DNA from 3 places in the Streptomyces sp. NPDC014727 genome. Region 3 is predicted to be linked to each of the others. Evidence: riboswitches for the same ligand, from Rfam matches in the RefSeq annotation. Region 3 holds a riboswitch; each other region holds the start of a gene.
The links. A riboswitch is a leader RNA that binds a small molecule or an ion and turns the genes downstream of it on or off. The one in region 3 is predicted to bind cyclic di-AMP.
Positions count from the first base shown of each region.

Region 1 (7,381 bases), on a different contig from region 3:
CAACACCACGACGATGGCGGCGGCCGACCCCGGCTCCGTCAAGCCGGTCGCGGCCAACAACAAGCTGGACACCCAGCTCGCCAACCTCAGCGCCGACGCAGAGAACTTCGGCGACCGTGTCAGCCGTACCCAGGAGCGCATCGACCTGAGGGAGCGGCAGGCCGCCGAGAAGAAGAAGCGGGAGGAAGAGGCCGCCCGCAAGGAGGCGCTGCGCCCCAAGTACGTCATGCCGGTCGCGCAGCACGGCCTCAGCGCGTACTTCGGCCAGGCGGGCGTCAACTGGATGTCCGTGCACACGGGCATCGACTTCCCCGTCTCGTACGGCACCCCCGTGATGGCCGCGACCGACGGCACAGTACGCACCCAGTGGAACAGTGCCTACGGGAACATGGCCATCGTCACCACGGCCGACGGGACCGAGACCTGGTACTGCCACCTGAGCAGCACCAGGATCCGCTCGGGTGCGGTCAAGGCCGGTGACGTCATCGCGTACTCGGGCAACACGGGGAACTCGACCGGCCCGCACCTGCACTTCGAGGTGCGGCCCGGCGGGGGCGCGGCCATAGACCCGCTCCCCTGGCTCCGCAGCCACGGCGTCGACCCGAACTGAGCCGCCCGCCGACCGCCCCGCCATCGCGCGGACGGCGGCCGACGCGACGGCCCCGGCCGTCGGCCCGCCTACAGCTTCTCGACCGGTGCGTACCGCAGCAGCAGCTTCTTCGGCCGCTCGTCCCCGAAGTCGACCGTCGCCTTCGCCTGGTCGCCGATCCCCTCGACCGCCGTCACCGTGCCCAGCCCGAACTGGTCGTGCGTCACCCGGTCCCCGACCACCAGCGTGATCGTCGGCTTGTCCGAGGTCCGCCGGGTCGCGAAGCCCGAGGGGCCGGACCGCGAACGCGACGAGGACAGCGACGAGGTGATCCCCGACGTCGGCCCGGCCGGGGCCGCCATCGGGCCGGTCCGCTTCCACTCCAGGTGCTGGTCCGGGATCTCCTCCAGGAACCGGGACGGCGGGTTGTACGAGGGCTGACCCCAGGCACTGCGCATCGCCGCCCGGGTCAGATAGAGCCGCTCGCGGGCACGGGTGATGCCGACGTACGCGAGCCGCCGCTCCTCCTCCAGCTCCTTGACCTGGCCGAGCGCGCGCATGTGCGGGAAGACGCCGTCCTCCATGCCCGTCAGGAAGACCACCGGGAATTCGAGGCCCTTGGCGGTGTGCAGCGTCATCAGCGTGATGACGCCGGAGCCGTCCTCGTCCTCGTCGGGGATCTGGTCGGAGTCCGCGACGAGCGCGACCCGCTCCAGGAACTCGGCGAGCGTGCCCGCGCCTTCCTCGCCGGCCTCGCCGCGCTCCTGCTCGAATTCGAGGGCGACGGCGGCGAGTTCCTGGAGGTTCTCGATCCGGGTCTCGTCCTGCGGGTCGGTGGACGACTGGAGCTCGGCGAGATAACCGGTCCGCTCCAGGACGGCCTCCAGGACCACCGCCGGGCCCGCGCCGGACTCGACGATCGTGCGCAGCTCCTCCATCAGCGTGTTGAACCGCTTGACGGCGTTGGCCGACCGGGCCGCCATGCCGTACGCCTCGTCGACCCGGCGCAGCGCCTGCGGGAAGGTGATCTTCTCGCGCAGGGACAGCGCGTCGATCATCGCCTCGGCGCGGTCACCGATGCCGCGCTTGGGCACGTTGAGGATGCGGCGCAGCGGGACGGTGTCCTCGGGGTTGGCGAGAACCCGGAGGTAGGCCAGGACGTCCCGGACCTCCTTGCGCTCGTAGAAGCGCACGCCGCCGACGACCTTGTAGGGCAGGCCGACGCGGATGAAGATCTCTTCGAAGACCCGGGACTGCGCGTTCGTACGGTAGAAGATCGCGACGTCTCCGGCCTTGGCGTCGCCCGCGTCGGTCAGCCGGTCGATCTCGTCGGCGACGAACTGGGCCTCGTCGTGCTCGGTGTCGGCGACGTAGCCGGTGATCCGGGCGCCCGTGCCGGCGTTCGTCCAGAGGTTCTTGGGACGGCGGCTCTCATTGCGCTCGATGACCGCGTTGGCGGCGGACAGGATCGTCTGCGTGGAGCGGTAGTTCTGCTCCAGCAGGATCGTCGTCGCGTTCGGGTAGTCCTCCTCGAACTGGAGGATGTTGCGGATGGTCGCGCCGCGGAACGCGTAGATCGACTGGTCCGCGTCACCGACGACGCACAGCTCGGCGGGGGCGTCGTGCTCGCCGGCCGGGCCGACCAGTTCGCGTACGAGGGTGTACTGGGCGTGGTTGGTGTCCTGGTACTCGTCGACCAGGACGTGCCGGAAGCGGCGGCGGTAGTGCTCGGCGACGTCGGGGAACGCCTGCAGCAGGTGGACCGTCGTCATGATGATGTCGTCGAAGTCCAGCGCGTTGGCCTCGCGCAGCCGGGACTGGTACATCGCGTAGGCCTGGGCGAGGGTCTTCTCGAAACCGTCCGCAGCCTGGCCGGCGAAGGTCTCCTCGTCGATCAGTTCGTTCTTCAGGTTGGAGACCTTGGCCGTGAACGACTTCGGCGGGAAGCGCTTCGGGTCGAGGTCGAGATCACGGCAGACCAGGGCCATCAGCCGCTTGGAGTCGGCGGCGTCGTAGATCGAGAACGACGAGGTGAAGCCGAGCTTCTTCGACTCGCGGCGCAGGATGCGTACGCACGCGCTGTGGAAGGTCATGACCCACATGGCGTTGGCGCGCGGTCCGACGAGCTGTTCGACGCGCTCCTTCATCTCGCCCGCGGCCTTGTTGGTGAAGGTGATCGCCAGGATCTGGCCGGGGTGCACCCCGCGCTCGGCGAGGAGGTGGGCGATCCGGTGGGTCAGCACCCGGGTCTTGCCCGAGCCCGCCCCGGCGACGATGAGCAAGGGGGAGCCGGCGTGGACCACCGCGGCGCGCTGTTCGGTGTTCAGCCCGTCGAGGAGCGCCGCGGAATCGATGACGGGGCGGTGCGCACCGTCACGGTAGTACGCGTCCCTGGGCGGCGGGGGCCCGTCGAAGACGCCCGCGAAGAGGTCCTCCGGCACCGCTTCGGGTGCGGAGTCCTCGGGGGGCGGCGGGGGCTCTTCCTCCGAGTGCTGGAGGCCGGCCAGGAAGCTGTCGTCAAAGAGGCTGCTCATCGCTTGTCGAGTCTAGGCCGCCGCACCGACACATGACTGCCGCTCGGCGAACCACACCCGGCCGCCGGGCACGCAAAGAGAGCGGACATCCACCCTCCGTAAGAGATTCCGGGCCTCGGCCGCCCTCGTCACCTCCGCCCCACGGAGGTCACGAAAACGTATCGGGCATATCGAACATCGACCTTCACAGCAGCACCACGGGTTGGCTACCGTGCTCGACCGGGTGGCCCGTACCCCCTGAGGCGAACCACGCCGAGCGGGCGCCCGCGCCGAATCCGGGCTGTCCTCACGGACGTCCGGAGCCGGGGACCCATACGCGTCACCGGGGTGAATCGGTCCTTATCCCCCACTCGGACCGTAGGGCAGCCTTCCGTTCCGCCCGAACCCGACAGCTAACCCGGTAGGCGGTCCACGGAAGGAGATGCCGTCTTGGCATCGCATCGCAAACCGCGTACCCGGGTGCGCACCACCACACCGGCCGTCGGTCTCACGACGGCCGCGCTGGCGTCCGTGACCCTGCTCTCCACGCAGAGCGCCACGGCGGCCCCCGCTCCGAAGCCCAGCATCGAGGACGTCCAGAAGAAGGTCGACGACCTCTACCGGCAGGCGGGCACCGCGACCCAGCGCTACAACCAGGCGAAGGAGGCCTCCGCCGCCCAGCGCACCAAGGTGGACGTCCTCCTGGACGACGTGGCGAAGCGCGCCGACGAACTCAACGAAGCCCGCAGGACGCTCGGCGCCTACGCGGCCGCGCAGTACCGCACCGGGTCGCTCACGCCGAGCGCCACCTTCTTCCTCGCCGACGACCCGCAGTCGTACTTCGACCAGAGCCAGCTGATGAACCGGATGACCGGTCAGCAGGAGAAGGCGGTCACGGACTTCCGCGCCCAGCAGGCGAAGGCCTCGAAGAAGCGCGCCGAAGCGGTGCGCAGCCTGGAGACGCTGACCACGACCCAGGCCACGCTGCGCACCAGCAAGCAGAACGTCCAGCAGAAGCTGGGCGAGGCGCAGACGATGCTGTCGAAGCTGACCGCCGAGGAGAAGGCGCGGCTCGCGGCGCTGGAGCGGAAGAAGGAGGCGGAGGCCGAGCGCAAGGCGGAGGAACTGGCGCGGCAGCAGGCCGCCGCCAAGGCGGAGGCGGACCGCAAGGCCGAGGAGGCCGCGAAGGCGGCGGGGTCCGGCAGCGGTACATCGGCGGGAGGCGGGACCGGCTCGGACAGCAGCGCCACCACCAAGGCGGAGAAGGTCCTCGCCTTCGCCAGGGCCCAGCTGGGCAAGCCGTACGTCTGGGGCGCGACGGGCCCGTCCTCGTACGACTGCTCCGGGCTCACCCAGGCCGCGTGGAAGGACGCGGGAGTCGACATCCCGCGCACCACCTGGGACCAGGTGAAGATCGGCACCAAGGTCGCCACGGCGGATCTGCGTCCGGGCGACCTCGTCTTCTTCTACGACGACATCAGCCACGTCGGCATCTACAAGGGCGACGGAATGATGATCCACGCGCCGAAGCCGGGCGCGAACGTGCGCGAGGAGTCGATCTACTACATGCCGATCTACGGCAGCGTGCGGCCGGCGTAACGGCCCGCTCCCCCGCGCCCGGCCCGGCCCGTCCCACGCGCCGGCCGGGCCGGGCGCCGTCCCGGCCGCGATACGGAGACCTGGGACCGCGACCTCGGGTCCCGCACTTCGGGCCGGGGCCCTCAGGTCCAGAGCGTGGCGATGAAGATGTTGGCGAGCGTCAGCCCGCCCACCGCCGCGAAGGCGCCCTTGTCGACCTTCTCCTCGTCCCGCTTGACGTAGACGAGCGCGAGGATGACGACCAGGAGCAGCAGCTTGACCCCGATCTTGATGTTGTTCACGTGGTGGCCGTCGGCCTCGTTGAGCCCGACCAGCGCGACCCCGGTGACCAGCATCGTCAGCGCGCCGTGCAGCATCGCCGGGACGAACCGGGCCGTGCCCGCGCCCATCGCCTTCATCTGGGTCAGGAAACCACCCAGCAGCGAGGCGATACCGATGATGTGCAGGGCGACGAAGACATGAATGAGTACGTCCATGAGGCCGCAGCCTAGCCCCGCCCATATCACCACTCCGCAGGCAGGTACAGCTTCCTGGCGCTTCACTCGTGTCTGCACCAATTGCCTGACTCTGTTGTCATTTTTCCGATCAGACACAGACAGCGCCGCGCCAAATTCGGGCAATAAGCGTCATTACGACTCTTCCCCGTGCCCCGGGTTTAGCGTCCCTGACCAGGTGACCGTCTTCACCGCCGCTCCGCCCCCGGACGGCACGCCGGTCACCCCGCCGGGGATCCGGCGGCGGGCCGCCCGGCTGTGGGTGGCCCGCCACCGGATCCCGGGCGGGCCCGCCGGTAGTCCCCGTCGGGCAGTCACCAGGAAGGACGCACGCCCCCGTGGCAGCGCATCGGAAACCCAAGCAGCGCCCGTACACCGGCTCTGCTGCCCGCACCGCAGCCACCCTCGCCTTCGCCGGGGCCGCCACCGCTGCCGCTCTGCCGGGCTCCGCGCACGCCGATCCCCAGCGCACCCCCACCCAGGTCAGGTCGGAGGTGGACCGGCTGTACCGCGACGCGGAAGTCGCCACCGAGCAGTACAACGGCGCGAAGGAGAAGGCCGCCGCCGCCGCCGAGGCCGTCGACACCCTGCGCGACGAGGCCGCCCGCCGCACCGAGCGCCTCAACGCCTCGCGCGACGCGCTGGGTTCGCTCGCCGCCGCGCAGTACCGCACGGGCGGCCTCGACCCCGCTCTGCAGCTGGCGCTCTCCTCCGACCCCGACCAGTATCTGGAGCGCGCGTCGTACGTGGACCGGATCAGCGACCGCCAGGCCGCCGAGGTCGACACGGTGGAGCGGCAGGTCGCCAGGATCGCCCAGCTGCGCTCCCAGGCCAGGGGAAAGCTGGCCGCGCTGGCGTCGCGCCAGGCCGAGCTGAAGAAGCACAAGGCGACGGTCAGGACCAAGCTGGCCGACGCGCAGCGGCTCCTCGCCACCTTGTCCCCGGCCGAGCGCAGCGCCTACGAGGCCTCGAACGGCGCGCGTTCCGCCGGCCGTGCCGACCGGGGCACCGCGCGCGGCCTCGCCCTCGCCCCCACCACCCGTGCCGCCGCAGCCGTCGCGTTCGCGTTCGGAGCACTCGGCAAACCGTACGTCTGGGGCGCGACCGGCCCGTCCTCGTTCGACTGCTCCGGGCTCACCCAGGCCGCCTGGCGGTCCGCCGGCGTCTCGCTCCCCCGGACCACGTACACCCAGATCAACGCCGGACAGCACATCTCGCGCTCCGAACTGGCCCCGGGCGACCTGGTGTTCTTCTTCTCCGGTGTCAGCCACGTCGGCCTCTACATCGGCAACGGCCAGATGATCCACGCCCCGCGCCCGGGGGCGCCGGTCCGGATCGCGCCGATCGACCAGATGCCCTTCGCCGGAGCGACCCGGGTGTCATAGGCTCCCGACTCCGATTCGGATCGGCCCGCCGTCGGGGCAACTCCCGGCGTCGCAACGGCCCGTCGTCGGAGCGGCCCGCCATCGATCAGCCGACCGGAGGACACCCCACATGCCCATGGACGTCGAGGTCCAGATCCATGCCCGTACGCTCGCCCTGCGCTCCCCCGACCACCTCCGGGTCGGGCCCTTCACCGTGCGGTACAACCCCGGCTGGTCGCTCAAGTACGCCAATTACGCGATACCCGACCAGGACGCAGAACCGACGGCCGCGGACCTCGACGCGCTGATTGCGGCGTTCCGCGAGCGCGACCGGATGCCGCGGCTGGAGTATCTGCCGGGCTGGGCGCCCGCCGTCGAACCCGCGCTGCTCGCCGCCGGGTTCACCGTCGAGGACCGGGCACCGATCATGGCCTGCGCCCCCGCCGGTCTGCTGCCGCCGAAGCCGGTGGACTCCCTCGTGATCGCCCCACCGGTCACCGACGCGGAGTTCGACGCCGCGGCACTCGTCCAGCACCACGGCTACGGCGGTACCGGCGAGCCCGAGGGCGGCGAGGCGGCCTGGCTGCGCGAGGCGGCCGCGGGCGGCGGGGTCGCGGCCCTCGCCACCGTCGACGGCGTCCCGGCGGGCGCGGGCGGCTGCTCGGTCCCGGTCGACGGTCTCAGCGAGCTGACCGGCCTCGCCGTCGCGGCCGCGTTCCGCCGTCGCGGCATCGGCGCCGCGCTCTGTGCCCACCTGACCGCCACCGCCTTCGAGCAGGGCTGCCGGGTGGTGTGGCTGGAGCCCGGCGACGCCGACGTGGA
Region 1 covers NZ_JBIBYR010000002.1:107,710-115,090, reverse strand. The annotation lists gene ACF1B9_RS04160 (M23 family metallopeptidase) at 1-610, shown strand, start outside; gene pcrA (DNA helicase PcrA) at 679-3,123, opposite strand; cyclic di-AMP (ydaO/yuaA leader) riboswitch at 3,381-3,546, shown strand; gene ACF1B9_RS04150 (NlpC/P60 family protein) at 3,553-4,701, shown strand; gene ACF1B9_RS04145 (hypothetical protein) at 4,824-5,177, opposite strand; gene ACF1B9_RS04140 (NlpC/P60 family protein) at 5,534-6,580, shown strand; gene ACF1B9_RS04135 (GNAT family N-acetyltransferase) at 6,690-7,381, shown strand, end outside.
Region 1: it holds a riboswitch for cyclic di-AMP, as region 3 does, so the genes downstream of both, ACF1B9_RS04150 (NlpC/P60 family protein) here and ACF1B9_RS34420 (peptidoglycan DD-metalloendopeptidase family protein) in region 3, are expected to answer to the same signal.

Region 2 (7,381 bases), on a different contig from region 3:
GGTCGCCGAGGCGCTGCGATCGCCCGCCTTCGCCGACAGCGAGATCGAACGGCTGGTGCGCAACCGGCTCGACGAGATCCCGCACGAGCAGGCCAACCCGGCCCGGCGAGCCGCGAAGCAGCTCTCCAAGGAACTCTTCCCGGCCACGGCGCGGATGTCGCGCCCGCGCCAGGGCACCGAGGAGACGGTTGAGCGGATCGACTCGGCGGCCGTGCGTGCCTTTTTCGACGCCCACGTCAGGCCGTCCATGGCAACCGCCGTGGTCGTCGGTGACCTCACCGGCATCGACCTCGACGCGTTGCTCGCCGACACGCTCGGTGACTGGTCGGGCGACGCCGCCGAGCCGCGTCCGGCCCCGCCGATCACGGCCGACGACACCGGCCGAGTGGTGATCGTCGACCGTCCCGGCGCGGTGCAGACGCAGCTGCTGATCGGCCGGATCGGCGCCGACCGGCACGACAGCGTGTGGCCGGCCCAGGTGCTGGGCACGTACTGCCTGGGCGGCACGCTCACCTCCCGGCTGGACCGTGTGCTGCGCGAGGAGAAGGGCTACACCTACGGCGTGCGGGCCTTCGCCCAGGTGCTGCGGTCGTCGGCCCCGGACTCCGCCGCGGGGGCGACCGGTGCCGCGATGCTCGCCATCAGCGGATCGGTGGACACGGAGTCCACCGGACCGGCGCTGGAGGACCTGTGGACGGTCCTGCGGACCCTGGCGGCCGAGGGGCTGACCGATGAGGAGCGCGAGACGGCCGTGCAGAACCTCGTGGGTGTCGCACCGCTGAAGTTCGAAACGGCGGCCTCCGTCGCGGGCACTCTCGCCGACCAGGTCGAGCAGCACCTCCCGGACGACTACCAGGCACAGCTGTACGCCCGGCTCGCGGACACCGGAACGGTCGAGGCGACCGCAGCGGTGGTCAACGCCTTCCCGGGCGACCGCCTGGTCACGGTCCTCGTCGGTGACGCTGCGCAGATCGAGGAGCCGGTCCGCGCCCTGGGCATCGGACAGGTGTCGGTGGTCGCCGGCTGACGGTCGTCGTACGCCGGACGACCGACCCGGCGCGGGTGCGGGTGCGGGTGTGGGCGTCGGCTGCCCGGTCGCGTGCGACAGATCGCTGCCCGACTGTCACGTTCGATCGGACACCGGCGGAGCTCCCGACCACGCGCGGGTCGGCCCGGAGGCGTTCCCGGCTTTGCACGGGGCGCCCCGGCGGAGCATCCGCAAGAGCAGGTCGCACCGGCTGAGTGCCGGTCGCCCCGGTAGATCCACGATTCGCCGTGGGTGTGCATACCGGGACAAGAGGGAGGCCTTGTGCGTCGCGTTCGCCAGGGTCTCCCTTTTGTCCGTTCCGGGAGGAGGTTGCCTGTCCGCCCTGTGGGATGCGCTACAAAACGGCCTGTCCGTTTGGTGAATGAAGGCGGCCCCGCTTAGCGTCGGCCGGGCTGTCCGCCACTCGTATGCCGCAACCGTGACATACCGGGCAGTCATCGCCGAGTCCCCGTCAGGCGCGAGCCTGGGGAGCCGGGGACCCACGCAGTCCCTGGGGTGAATCGGATGCCTGATCCTCGGTGAGGCCGGGGCGTCCGTAGGAGACCTTCCTGCTCCGAACCCGTCAGCTAACCCGGTAGGCGAGAAGGAAGGAAAGGATCAGCCACTCCATGGCTTTCACCCGTGCCGCCGGGAAGCATCGTGCCCCGAGCCGACTGACCCGCGGGAGCGCGAAGATCGCCGGCGCCGCGGCTCTGGCGACCACCGGAGTCATCGGCGGCATGGCCTCTCCGGCCCTCGCCGCGGACACCGGGACTCCCTCCGTCAGTGAGACCGGTCTGAACCAGATCATCGCCATCGAGGGCGCACTCGCCGACCAGATCGCCGCCCAGGCCGACGCGCAGAAGCACCAGGCCGATGTCGCGGCCGATGCGAAGGCGGAGGCGGAGGCCCAGCGCAAGGCCGAGGCCAAGAAGAAGGCAACAGAGGCGAAGGCCAGGGCGGAGCGCGCGGCCGAGGCGCGTGCCGAGAAGGCGCGTGCCGCCCGGTCCGCCGAGCGCGCCCGTCTGGGCTCCTTCCAGCTCCCGGTCGCCGGCTCGTACGTCACTACCGGTTACAAGTCCAGCGGCTCGCTCTGGTCCTCCGGCAGCCACTCGGGCATCGACTTCCACGCCGCGTCCGGCAGCACCGTCGTCGCCGTCGGCGCGGGAACGGTCGTCGAGGCCGGCTGGGGCGGCGCGTACGGCAACAACATCGTCCTCCGGATGACGGACGGCACGTACACGCAGTACGGCCACCTCTCCTCGATCGGCGTCGCCGTCGGTCAGAGCGTCGGCGCCGGTCAGCAGATCGGCCTCTCCGGCTCGACGGGCAACTCCACCGGGCCGCACCTCCACTTCGAGGCCCGGACCACGCCCTCGTACGGCTCCGACATGGACCCGGTCGCGTACCTGCGCGCCCACGGCGTCAACGTCTGACCGGCGCCCGTCCGCCACACCCCTTCGAAGGCCTCGGCGTCACGCCGGGGCCTTCGTCGCGCCCGACACCCGCGCCCGACAGTCGCGCCCGACAGTCGCGCCCGACACCCGGGTTCGACCGCCGAACCGCCCATGGTGCTGTCCGCCGGGCCGGCCCCGCGCGACCAAAAGGTATTCATGAATTTCCATCTGGCATCGGAAATGTGGCCGCATTGCAATAGAGTCGCAGAACAGGCGTCGGTCGGCCGCGTGTCGCAGGGATCAAGGCGGAGGTTCGGACATGCGCATTCCGGCGCATTCGGTATGCACGGCAATCCGTGACGACATCGTCTCCGGCGTCTTCGAACGCGGCAGTCGGCTCACCGAGGAGTTGCTGGCGCGCCGTTACGGCGTGTCCCGTGTCCCGGTACGGGAAGCGCTGCGCACCCTGGAGTCGGAGGGGTTCGTGGTCACCCGTCGGCACGCGGGAGCCTGTGTCGCCGAGCCCTCCGAGCAGGAGGCCGCCGACCTCCTGGAGGTCCGGGCGCTGCTGGAGCCGCTGGGTGCCGCACGCGCGGCGCAGCGCCGCACCGAGGCGCATCTCAAGGTGCTGCGCGGTCTGGTCGGACTCGGTCAGGAGCGGGCCAGGCGGGGTGAGAGGGAGGATCTGCGCTCACTGGGCGGCTGGTTCCACGAGACGTTGGCGCAGGCCTCGGGCAGTTCCAGCCTGATCGCGACGCTCACCCAGCTGCGGCACAAGATCGCCTGGATGTATGTGGTCGACCAGCCGGTCCGCCCGGTGGATTCCTGGGCGGAGCACGGAGCAATCGTGGACGCGGTGGCGCGCGGCGACGCGGAACGGGCGAGGGTGCTGGCCACCCAGCACGCCGAGCGGGCCACGACCGTGCACCGGCTGCGCGGCACCGACCGGCCGGGCCGTCAGCAGGCCACTTCCCGTACCGGCCGGGTGAGGACTTCGCAACACTCCGTAAACACTTCAGGTGTTCGGAATTAATAATCACGCCGTATACAAAGGGTGGTAATTCCGTTCGGCTCTCTTCGGGTTGCCCGAATTTCCTTCGATCATCCCTGCTCGGAAATGCATGGAGCCGCGGTCCCGAATAAGGGTGCCGCGGCTCTCTTGCAGGAAATGGTTCAGACGGTCTCCGGAAGCTCGTCGAGCCCTTCGGCGACCAGCTTTGCCAGGCGGTCCAGGGCGGCTTCGGAGTCGTCGGCCTCGGATGCCAGCACGATCTCCTCGCCGCCGTGCGCGCCGAGACCGAGCACCGCGAGCATGGAAGCGGCGTTCACCGGGTTGCCATCGGCCTTGGAGATCGTCACGGGGACGCCGGAAGCCGTGGCGGCACGGACGAAGATGGAAGCGGGACGGGCGTGCAGGCCCTCGGCCCAACCGACGTTGACGCGGCGCTCAGCCATGGTTCTGCCCTTCAGGAATCCAATGGTTGTCTAGACCAGTCTCTCATGTGGTGCGCGATGCTCCGGCCGAGCCGCGGCACGCCCAGAACCTGTGCTGCACCGCCGATCGGCCCCCTCAGACTGCCCCGGCCCCAGGCCCTACGCGACCGCTACGGAGCCGTAGTCTTGGCCCATGCAGCCCTCGCCGGAGCAGAGTCCGCAGCACGCGTATCCCGACCACTGGGAAGCGGACGTCGTCCTCCGGGACGGGGGAACCGCGCGGATCAGGCCCATCACCACGGACGACGCCGAACGGCTGGTCAACTTCTACGAGCAGGTCTCCGAGGAGTCGAAGTACTACCGCTTCTTCGCTCCGTACCCGCGTCTGTCCGACCGTGATGTGCACCGCTTCACCCATCACGACTACGTCGACCGGGTGGGTCTCGCGGTCACGGTCGGCGGTGAGTTCATCGCGACCGTCCGCTACGACCGGATCGACGAGCGGGGCAGGCCCGCCTCCGCGCCCGCCGACGAGGCCGAGGTCGCCTTCCTCGTCCAGGACGCGCATCAGGGCCGGGGCGTCGCCTCGGCGCTCCTCGAACACATCGCGGCCGTCGCCCGCGAGCGGGGCATCCGCCGCTTCGCGGCCGAGGTGCTGCCCGCCAACAACAAGATGATCAAGGTGTTCCGGGACGCCGGCTACACCCAGCAGCGCAGCTTCGAGGACGGTTCCGTCCATCTCACCCTGGACCTCGAACCGACCGCGGAGTCGCTCGCGGTCCAGCGCGGCCGCGAGCAGCGGGCCGAGGCTCGTTCCGTACAACGGCTGCTCGCCCCCGGATCCGTCGCCGTCATCGGCGTCGGGCGCACTCCCGGCGGGGTCGGCCGCACGGTCCTGCGCAATCTGCTCGGTGCCGGCTTCACCGGCCGCACCTACGCCGTGAACCGCGCCTTCCCCGCCGACCAGGGCACGATCGACGGCGCCCCCGCGCACCGTTCCGTCGGCGAGATCGACGAACCGGTCGACCTCGCGGTCGTCGCCGTCCCCGCCGACCGGGTTCCACAGGCAGTGGCCGACTGCGGCGAGCACGGCGTCCAGGGCCTGGTCGTCCTCTCCGCCGGGTACGCCGAATGGGGTGCCGAAGGCAGGGAGCGACAGCGGGAACTCGTCCGCCAGGCCCGCACGTACGGGATGCGGATCATCGGCCCGAACGCCTTCGGCGTCATCAACAACGCCGAGGCCGTCCGGCTGAACGCCTCCCTGGCCCCCGAGCCGCCCGCGCCCGGACGCATCGGCCTGTTCACCCAGTCCGGTGCGATCGGCATCGCGCTGCTCTCCGGGCTCTACCGGCGCGGAGCCGGCCTCTCCACCTTCATCTCCGCCGGCAACCGCGCCGACGTCTCGGGCAACGACTTCCTCCAGTACTGGTACGAGGACCCGGGCACCGATGTCGCCCTGCTGTACCTCGAATCGATCGGCAATCCCCGCAAGTTCACCCGCCTCGCACGGCGCACCGCGGCCGTGAAGCCGGTGGTCGTGGTGAAGGGCGCCCGGCACAGCGGCTCCACCCCGCCCGGCCACGCGGTGCCCGTCAGCAGGATTCCCGACGCGACGGTCTCGGCGCTCATGCGTCAGGCGGGCGTGATCCGCGTCGACACGGTGACGGAGATGGTCGACGCGGGCCTCCTCCTCGCCGACCAGCCGCTCCCGGCCGGGCCGCGGGTCGCGATCCTCGGCAACTCCGAGTCGCTCGGCCTGCTCACGTACGACGCCTGCCTGGCCGAGGGGCTGCGCCCGCGCCCGCCCCGCGACCTCACCACCGCCGCCACCCCGCAGGACTTCCGCGACGCACTGACCGAGGCACTCGCCGACGAAGGCTGCGACTCGGTCGTCGTGACGGCGATCCCGTGGGTGGGAGAGGACGGCGAGGCGGAATCGGGCGACGGGGAGGTGCTGGCGACCGCACTGCACGCGGCCGCGGCCGCCGGACCCGCCAAGCCGGTGGCCGTCGTCCATGTGGAGATCGGCGGCCTGGCGGAGGCTCTCGCCGCGGCCACCAGCACGGTCGCGCTGCCGCGTCCCTCGGCCCGGCCCCTCGCCGCCCCCACCTCCACGCACGCCGGAACCACCGCCTCCGCGCAGGCGACTACCACCGGCCCCGGGCCTGCTCCTGCGGCATCCGGCCCCGAACCCGGGTCCACCGGCCCCGTGCGGCCCGTGGCACCGCGTTCCGCCACCACCGGAGCGGACGGAGCGGACGGCGAGGACAGCCCCGGATCCGGCCCCCGTAGCGGCCGGATCCCCGCCTACCCCGCCGCCGAGCGTGCCGTGCGGGCCCTGGCCGAAGCGGTGAGGTACGCGCAGTGGCGACGGCAGGCCGCCGTGCCGGGCAAGGTGCCCGAGTTCCTCGACGACACCATCGACGAGCCGGGTGCCGCCGATCTGATCCATGCCCTGCTCGGCTCCCACCCCGACCCGCGGGGCCGACCGCTCGCGCCTGACGAGGCGCGGGAACTCCTGGGCCGCTACGGCGTCACCGTGCGACCGACCCTCCCGGCCCCCGACCCGGAGACCGCCGTCGCCGCGGCGGCCCGGCTCGGCTACCCCGTGGCGCTCAAGACCACCGCCCCCCATCTGCGCCACCGGGCCGATCTCGGCGGTGTCCGGCTGGACCTCGCCAACGAGAACGCACTTCGCCGGGCGTACGGCGAACTGACCGACCTGCTCGGCAAACCCGCCGAACTCCAGCCCGTCGTCCAGGCCATGGCGCCGCGCGGCGTCGACACCGTCGTCCGGGCCGCGATCGACCCGGCGGCCGGCGCCGTCCTCTCCTTCGGACTCGCGGGCGCGCCCTCCGAGCTCCTCGGCGACACCGCCCACCGCCTCGTTCCGGCCACCGACCGCGACGCCGCCGAGCTGATCCGGTCCATCCGGGCCGCCCCGGTGCTGTTCGGCTGGCGTGGTGCGGCGCCCGTGGACACCGCGGCGCTCGAAGAACTGCTGCTGAGGGTGTCCAGGCTGGTCGACGACCACCCCGAGGTGGTCTCCATCGCCCTGGAACCGGTCGTGGTCGCCACCCAGGGGCTGACCGTTCTCGGTGCGAGCGTCCGGCTCTCGCCGCCCCCGGCCCGCACCGACCTCGGCCCCCGCCGGCTCCCCAACTACTGACCCGGGCGGCAGGCTTCGTCATCCGTCGCCGGACGGGCGTGAACGCGCGCCTCCCCTCACCGCTCGGGCCCAGGTCGGCCCTGCCGCACAACGTCCCCGGCAGTCGTCCGTCCCCCGTAGGATGGTCCTCATGGCTAAGACCGGTACGACGACCCAGGGGCTGCGCGCGGCGATCGAGCGCAGTGGCTACTACCCGGCCCTCGTGGCCGAGGCGGTGGAGGCCGCCGTGGGCGGTGAGCCGGTCGCTTCGTACCTTGTGCACCAGGAGACCACCTTCGACTCCAACGAGGTGCGGCGCCATGTCACGGTCCTGGTCCTGACCGACAACCGATTCATCGTCAGCCACACCGACGA
Region 2 covers NZ_JBIBYR010000014.1:34,207-41,587, forward strand. The annotation lists gene ACF1B9_RS22250 (M16 family metallopeptidase) at 1-1,027, shown strand, start outside; cyclic di-AMP (ydaO/yuaA leader) riboswitch at 1,477-1,644, shown strand; gene ACF1B9_RS22255 (M23 family metallopeptidase) at 1,657-2,463, shown strand; gene ACF1B9_RS22260 (GntR family transcriptional regulator) at 2,744-3,457, shown strand; gene ACF1B9_RS22265 (HPr family phosphocarrier protein) at 3,598-3,879, opposite strand; gene ACF1B9_RS22270 (GNAT family N-acetyltransferase) at 4,052-7,027, shown strand; gene ACF1B9_RS22275 (DUF5998 family protein) at 7,158-7,381, shown strand, end outside.
Region 2: it holds a riboswitch for cyclic di-AMP, as region 3 does, so the genes downstream of both, ACF1B9_RS22255 (M23 family metallopeptidase) here and ACF1B9_RS34420 (peptidoglycan DD-metalloendopeptidase family protein) in region 3, are expected to answer to the same signal.

Region 3 (7,381 bases):
ACGCGACCGGATGGCGGCGCTGGGCATGCCCAGGGTCTTCGTGAAGCTCGCGCACGGCTCGTCCGCCTCCGGCGTCCTGGCCGTGGAGACGGCCGGGCCCGGCCGGATCAGGGCGACCACCTCGGTCGATCGCGACCCGGCCGGCCGGCTCTTCAACTCCTTGCGGGTGCGCCGCTGCACGACGGAACGGGAGATCGCGGCGATCGTCGACGCGCTCGCACCGGACGGGCTGCATGTCGAACGCTGGCTGCCCAAGGCCACCCAGCGTGGCCGCGCGGCGGATCTGCGGGTCGTGGTGGTGGCCGGCCGGGCCACCCACGCCGTCGTGCGCACCAGCCGCTCCCCCATGACCAATCTTCACCTCGGCGGCGAACGCGGAAGCCTCGACGACGTCCGTGCGGCCGTCGAGACCGCGGGCGGCAGCTGGGCGGAGGCCCTGACCGTGTGTGAACGGGCCGCGGCCTGCTTCCCGGACACGCTGTGCGTGGGCGTGGACCTGCTGCCCACGGCCGGCTGGCGGCGCTTCGCCGTCGGCGAGGTCAACGCCTTCGGTGATCTGCTGCCGCGGCTGACCGGACTTCCCGGCAGCGGCGCCGAGGGCCTGGACACCTATGCGGCGCAGGTCGCTGCCGTACTGAACAGAGCAAGGAACCACCGTGCGAACGCCACTGCCTGACACCGCGCCCGCCCCCGCCGAGGCCCGGGACCCGGACATGAGCGAGATCGTGGGCAGCCACGATCTGCTGCTCGTCACCCTCGACACCCTGCGCTACGACGTGGCGGCCGAACTCGCCGCCGCCGGACGCATCCCCCATCTGGCGCGCCATCTGCCGGGCGGGGTCTGGGAGAAGCGGCATGCGCCCGGCAGCTTCACCTACGCCTCCCACCAGGCGATCTTCGCGGGATTCCTGCCGACACCGGTCGGCCCCGGGCCGCACCCGCGGCTGTTCGCGGCACGCTTCGCGGGCAGTGAGTCCACGGCTTCGGGCACTTTCGTCTTCGACACCCCCGATCTGCTGTCCGGCCTCGCCGAAGTGGGATACCGCACGGTGTGCATCGGCGGCGTCGGCTTCTTCAACCGGCAGGGGCCGCTCGGCTCCGTGCTGCCCGGCATGTTCCAGGAGAGCCACTGGGAACCGGAGTTCGGCGTGGCCTCGCCCACCTCGTTCGAGGCCCAAGTGGCCCGTGCCGAGCAGGTCGTCGCCGAGCTCCCTGCCGAGCAGCGGCTCTTCCTCTTCGTCAATGTGGCCGCCCTGCACCAGCCGAACTGGTTCCACCGGCCGGGGGCCACACGCGAGGCGGGCGATTCCCGCGCCACCCATGCCGCCGCCCTGGAATACGTCGACGCCCACATCGGCCGGCTGCTCGCCGCGGCGAGCAGCCGACGCCGCTGTTTCGCCATCGTCTGCTCCGACCACGGCACGGCCTACGGGGACGACGGCTACACCGGTCACCGGCTCGGCCACGAGTCTGTCTGGACCGTTCCGTACGCGCACTTCTTCCTGGAACCGGGGGTCACCGCACCATGAGCCGCACCACGACCGTCGCGCACACCACCCGCCCGTACCAGAGCTACGTCTACGCCTATCCGCACAAGACCGCCTATCGCCCCCTCGCCGAGCGGCCCGCGCTGCGCGAGTTGTGGGCGGCCGAGCGCAAGGACGCCCTCTCGCTCTATCTCCACATACCGTTCTGCGAGGTCCGCTGCGGCTTCTGCAACCTTTTCACCCGGATCGGCGCCCCGGACGAGCTGACGACCCGGTATCTCGACGCGCTGGACCGGCAGGCCACCGCCGTCCGTGACGCGCTGGGCGAAGCCGATCCGGTGCGGTTCGCGGCGGCGGCGTTCGGCGGGGGCACTCCCACGTTCCTCACCGCGGCGGAGCTGGAGCGGCTCTGCGACATCGCGGAGAAGCGGATGGGGGCCGATCTTCGGTCCGTTCCGCTGTCGGTCGAGACCTCGCCGTCGACCGCGACGGCCGACCGGCTGGCGGTCCTCGCCGACCGCGGGACGACCAGAATCAGCATCGGCGTGCAGAGCTTCGCCGAAGCCGAGGCGCGTGCCGCCGTACGACCGCAGCGCCGGGCCGAGGTGGAGACGGCGCTGGACCGGATACGTGAGGCCCGCATCCCGGTCCTCAACATCGACCTGATCTACGGCATCGACGGGCAGACCGAGGACAGCTGGCGCACCTCGCTGGACGCGGCGCTCGGCTGGCGGCCGGAGGAGCTGTACCTCTACCCGCTGTACGTGCGCCCGCTGACCGGTCTGGGACGGCTCGGCACCGACGGCGAGGCGGCGGACGCCGCCTGGGACGAACAGCGGCTGCGGCTGTACCGCGCGGGCCGGGACCATCTCCTCGCCCACGGCTACGAGCAGGTGTCCATGCGGATGTTCCGCCGCTCCGACGCCCCCCGGACGGACGGCCCGGACGACTACGCCTGTCAGACCGACGGCATGATCGGCCTGGGGTGCGGCGCCCGCTCGTACACCACGGGTCTGCACTACTCCTTCGACTACGCGGTGGAGATGCGGGAGGTACGAGCGATCATCGACGGCTACACCGCGACCGAGGACTTCTCACGCGCCGAGGTCGGACGGTACGTCGACGGCGACGAGGCCCGCCGGCGCCATCTCCTGCAGTCGCTCCTGCAGGCCGAAGGGCTGCGTCCGGCCGACTACCGGGAGCGGTTCGGCAGCTCCCCGGCCGACGACTTCCGCACCGAACTGGCCCGGTTCGAGGCGCGTGGCTGGCTCGACGCGGCGGCCGGCGCGTCCGGCCTGCTGCGGCTCTCCCCCGAGGGCCTGGCCCACTCCGACGCACTGGGCCCGGAACTCTTCTCCCCCGGCGTGCGGGCCGCGATGGCCGCGTACGAACTGAAGTGAGCGTGCCCATGGACCTGACCATCCTCTATCGCGGCCCGCTCGCGTCCTGCGACTACGACTGCCCGTACTGCCCGTTCGCCAAGCGGCGGGACAGCCGGGAGCAGTTGCGTGCCGACCGCGCCGCACTGGAGCGGTTCACGGCGTGGGCCGCCGCCCAGACCGGCGACCGGCTCTCGGTCCTGTTCACCCCGTGGGGCGAGGGTCTGGTCCGCTCCTGGTACCGCCGTGCGCTGGTGGAGCTGGCGCGGCTGCCGCACGTCGGCCGGGTCGCGATCCAGACCAACCTCAGCAGCCGTACGGGTTGGCTGGCCGAGGCGGGTGACGCCGGTCGCGAGAAGATCGCGCTCTGGTGCACGTACCACCCGGGGCAGACCCCGTCCGAGCGGTTCCTGACCAAGTGCCGGGAACTGACCGCGCTCGGCATCCGCCACAGCGTCGGGGTCGTCGGTCTCGACGACCATCTCGACGAGGCGCGACGGCTGCGGGCCGCGCTGCCGGACGAGGTCTATCTCTGGGTGAACGCCGCCGAGGGGCACAGCTACACCGACGAGGAGGCGGATCGCTGGACGGCCCTCGACCCGCTCTTCCCGTACAGCAGGCATCCGCACCGGTCGGCCGGACTGCCCTGCCGGACGGGCGAGTCGGTCATCTCGGTGGACGGTGACGGCACGGTGCGCCGCTGCCATTTCGTCCCGGCGGAGCTGGGCAACCTCTACGACGGAAGCTATCGCCGCTCGCTCGGCCCGCGTGCCTGTCCACTCGCCGTCTGCGACTGCCACATCGGCTATGTGCATCTGGAGACGCTGCCGTTGTACGACGTCTTCGCGGGCGGAGTGCTGGAGCGGATACCGGCACCTCCGTTGTCGTCCCTCGCCGGACGGTCCTGAACCTCAGGACCGTCCGGCGAACGAGGGCACTGGGGTGGCGTGGCGGACGCCCCCGGAGCCCCGGCGGGCGGCTCGCTGCCGGACAGGGCAGTACGCGTGTATGTGCAACCAGTACGCCCGTGCGTGCCAGGCGTCGCACGCCGGTGAACCCTTCCGGTCACAGCACTGGCTAGAGCGGCAGGAGGTCCGGCCGCTTCGCCTCGACGTGGTCGCCGGAGGACTCGCCCCGCAGCCGACGGCCGATCCACGGCACCAGGTACTCGCGTGCCCAGTGGATGTCGTCGCGCCGGACTTCGAGCGTGCCGCGCTGTGCTTGCGGGGGCCATTCCTGGTCGGGGTCGGCGGGCACGTCGAGGCCGAGGACCTGGGCGGCTCGCAGCGCCACCCTGGTGTGTCCCTCGGGCGACAGATGGAGTCGGTCGTCGTCCCAGGCACGCCTGTCCTGAACGGACCGCAGCGACCACAGGTCGAGGACCGGGCAGTCGTAACGGTCGGCGATGGACCGCACATGGGCGGTGTAGGTGGCGATCTTGCCGCGCAGATGGCGCAGCACGGGAACGCCACGGGTGTCGAAGCCGGTGGTGACCAGGACGGTGCCGACCGATCCGGTCAGCTCCGCGACCGCACGCTCGAAGCGCTCGGCAACGTCGTCGGGGTCGGTGCCGGGCCTGATGATGTCGTTGCCGCCCGCGCAGAAGCTGACCAGGTCGGGTGCGAGCTCCTTGGCGCGCGGCACCTGCTCCTCGACGATCTGGTCCAGGAGTCGTCCGCGTACGGCGAGATTGGCGTACCTGAAGTTCCCGTGCGCGGAGCCTTCGGTGCCCGTCGCGGGATCGGGGTCCGGGAGCTGGTCCGCGAGAAGCACCGCGAACCGGTCCGCCCAGCCGACAAAGGTCCCGTCCGGGCCTGGGTCCCCGACCCCCTCGGTGAAGCTGTCGCCAATCGCCGCGTACGACCCGATGACACCATGTCGGTTGATGACGCCACGTTGATTATTTCTCGAATCGTCTGCCACAAACGCTTATCCTGCACCGCCGAATGTGACCTACGCGACCGTAATAAGGGGTTGACGGGTGGTGAGATAGACCACCCGGTCAGGTTTGGTAAACGGGGAATAAGCAGAAGCGGGGGGGGGGCGCCGCGGCCCCCCCCCGCTTCTGTGTGGCTCGGGCCACGCCCAGGGCCTGTCGTCCGGATCACGCCGGGCTCGCGTGCCCGGCACGCCGATCCGGCCCGATCCGGACGAAAGACGCCGGTTGTTTCAACTGCCCTGCTGTTCGGCTCAGACGTAGATGCCGTGCGAAGCCAGGAAGGCGATCGGGTCGATGTCCGAACCGTACGCCGGGCCCGTGCGGACCTCGAAGTGCAGGTGCGGTCCGGTGGCGTTGCCGGTGGCGCCGGAGAGGCCGACCTGCTGACCGGTGCTCACGGACTGGCCCGCCGAGACGGAGATCGAGGACAGGTGACCGTACTGCGAGTAGTGGCCGTCGGCGTGCTTGATGACGACCTGGTTGCCGTACGCGCCACCCCAGCCGGCGGTGACGACGGTGCCGGAGGTGATGGCCTTCACGCTGGTGCCGGTGAAGACGGGGAAGTCGATCCCGGTGTGGCTGCCGCTGGACCAGTTGGAGCCGGAGGCACGGTAGCCGGTGGTGTGGTTGCCGGGGACCGGGTGGACGTAGCCGGAGCTGCTGCTCTGGGCGGCCGGGGCGGAGGTCTTGGACTCCTTGACCGGGGCGGACTTGGCCGGGGCGGACTTCTCCACGACCGACGAGGGAACCGAGAGGGCCTTCGAGGGGAGGGCCGATCCCGCGCCGGCGCCGGTGGCCGCGTCGTCGGCCGACGCCTTGCCGCCGAGCGTCAGCTTCATGCCCGGGAAGATCAGACCGGGGTCGTCGCCGACGACCTTGCGGTTGTCCTGGTACAGCTTCTGCCAGCCGCCCTCGATCTTGTGCTCGGTGGCGATCTTCGACAGGTAGTCGCCGGAGACGACGGAGTAGGTCGTGGTGGCGGCCTGCTTCTGCGCGACCGGCTGGGCCGGGGCGGCATGCGCGGCGATGGAGGCGGACTGCGCGGCGGCGGCCGGGGCGGTCTGTTCCGCGGCGTGGGCACCGGTGGCGCCGAGCAGCGGCAGCGCGATGACGGCACCACCGGCGCCTGCGGCGGCGACACCACGGGCGATGACGCCGGACTTCGTACGACGATGCTTACCCGATATGGGCATGGGGTGTTTCCTCTCCGGCGCCTACGAGGTGAGCTGTCGGGTTCGGGCTGGAGATGCCCGGCCGCGCCGAGCGCGGCTTCACCCCGAGCCGGCCGGATTTCTCCGATCGGCGGCCTACCTGGTTCCCCCGCTCCTGCCACACGATGAGTGGGTGCGAATTCCGGGCGGCGGCAGGATTAGGCGGTCCGACCGGATTGACGGCGACCGTAAGCGAGTCTGGACGGCGAGAACAAGCCATCGGTTCCGCACCGGAATCCGCGCCGGGAATTCGACACGGAATTCCGGTCACACTCCGTGGATCAAAGATCTTGAATTTCCGCGCCGCGCACGGAATATCCGACCGCCCCGCCAGCACACACCGTCACGGATATGATCCCGCTCACGAGCGGGCGACCATCCACCCGACAAACAGTGCGTGTTCGGACCAAATCTGCGCATTGCGGACACATCATGTTCATCGCTCGCGCCGCAGCCTCAGCACCCCCGCGTCGAGATCCCCCTGAAGCCCGGTGTGCAGCCCCTGGTGCAGCAGCACCGAACCGTGGTGCACCTCCCCGGTGTCCAGGCAGGTGTACGTCGCCGCGGGGTCGAGCCCGCGCAGCCTGAGGGCCGGGGGCCGCTCCCCGTATCGCTGCGCCTCCAGCCACATCAGGACCACGCTCTCCTCCCCGTGGACGTACTGGACCGCGCTGAGTCCGCCCCGCGGGGCGCGCAGCCGGTACAGGGCGCCGTGCTGCACCACCGACCGGATCTCCTTGTAGAGGCCCACCCAGTCCCGCGCCTCGGCGAGTTCCCCCTCACTCCATTCAGTGAGGTCCCCGCCGACCCCGAGCACACCGGCCATCGCGCTCACGAAGCGGAAGCGCAGCGAGCTGACCCGGTCGTTGAGCTGGACGTTCGGACTGTCGGTGACCCAGGCGGCCATCACCCGGGCCGGATGGATCTGACCGAAGCCCTCCTGGATGGCGAGGCGGTCGAGCGGGTCGGTGTTGTCGGAGGTCCACACCTGGTCCGTACGGGACAGAATCCCCAGATCGATCCGGCCGCCGCCGCCCGAGCAGGACTCGAAGGCGACCGAGGGGTGCGCGGCCCGGAGTCGGTCGATCAGCGCGTAGAGGGCGTGCACATGCTCGACCCAGAGCTTCTGCGGATACTCCTCGCCGGGCCAGCCCGCATCGGTGAAGGAGCGGTTGAAGTCCCATTTCACATAGTCGACGGGCGCGCTGGAGAGCAGCGCGTCCAATTGCTCGTAGAGATGGTCCCGCACATCGGTGCGGGCCAGATTGAGCACCAGCTGATTACGGAACTCGGTACGCGTCCGGCCGGGGAAGTGCTGCACCCAGTCCGGGTGTGCGCGATAGAGATCGCTGTCGGCATTCACCA
Region 3 covers NZ_JBIBYR010000038.1:6,629-14,009, reverse strand. The annotation lists gene ACF1B9_RS34445 (STM4014 family protein) at 1-676, shown strand, start outside; gene ACF1B9_RS34440 (STM4013/SEN3800 family hydrolase) at 714-1,529, shown strand; gene ACF1B9_RS34435 (STM4012 family radical SAM protein) at 1,526-2,887, shown strand; gene ACF1B9_RS34430 (STM4011 family radical SAM protein) at 2,896-3,774, shown strand; gene ACF1B9_RS34425 (SGNH/GDSL hydrolase family protein) at 3,944-4,789, opposite strand; gene ACF1B9_RS34420 (peptidoglycan DD-metalloendopeptidase family protein) at 5,057-5,998, opposite strand; cyclic di-AMP (ydaO/yuaA leader) riboswitch at 6,002-6,162, opposite strand; gene ACF1B9_RS34415 (alpha-galactosidase) at 6,453-7,381, opposite strand, start outside.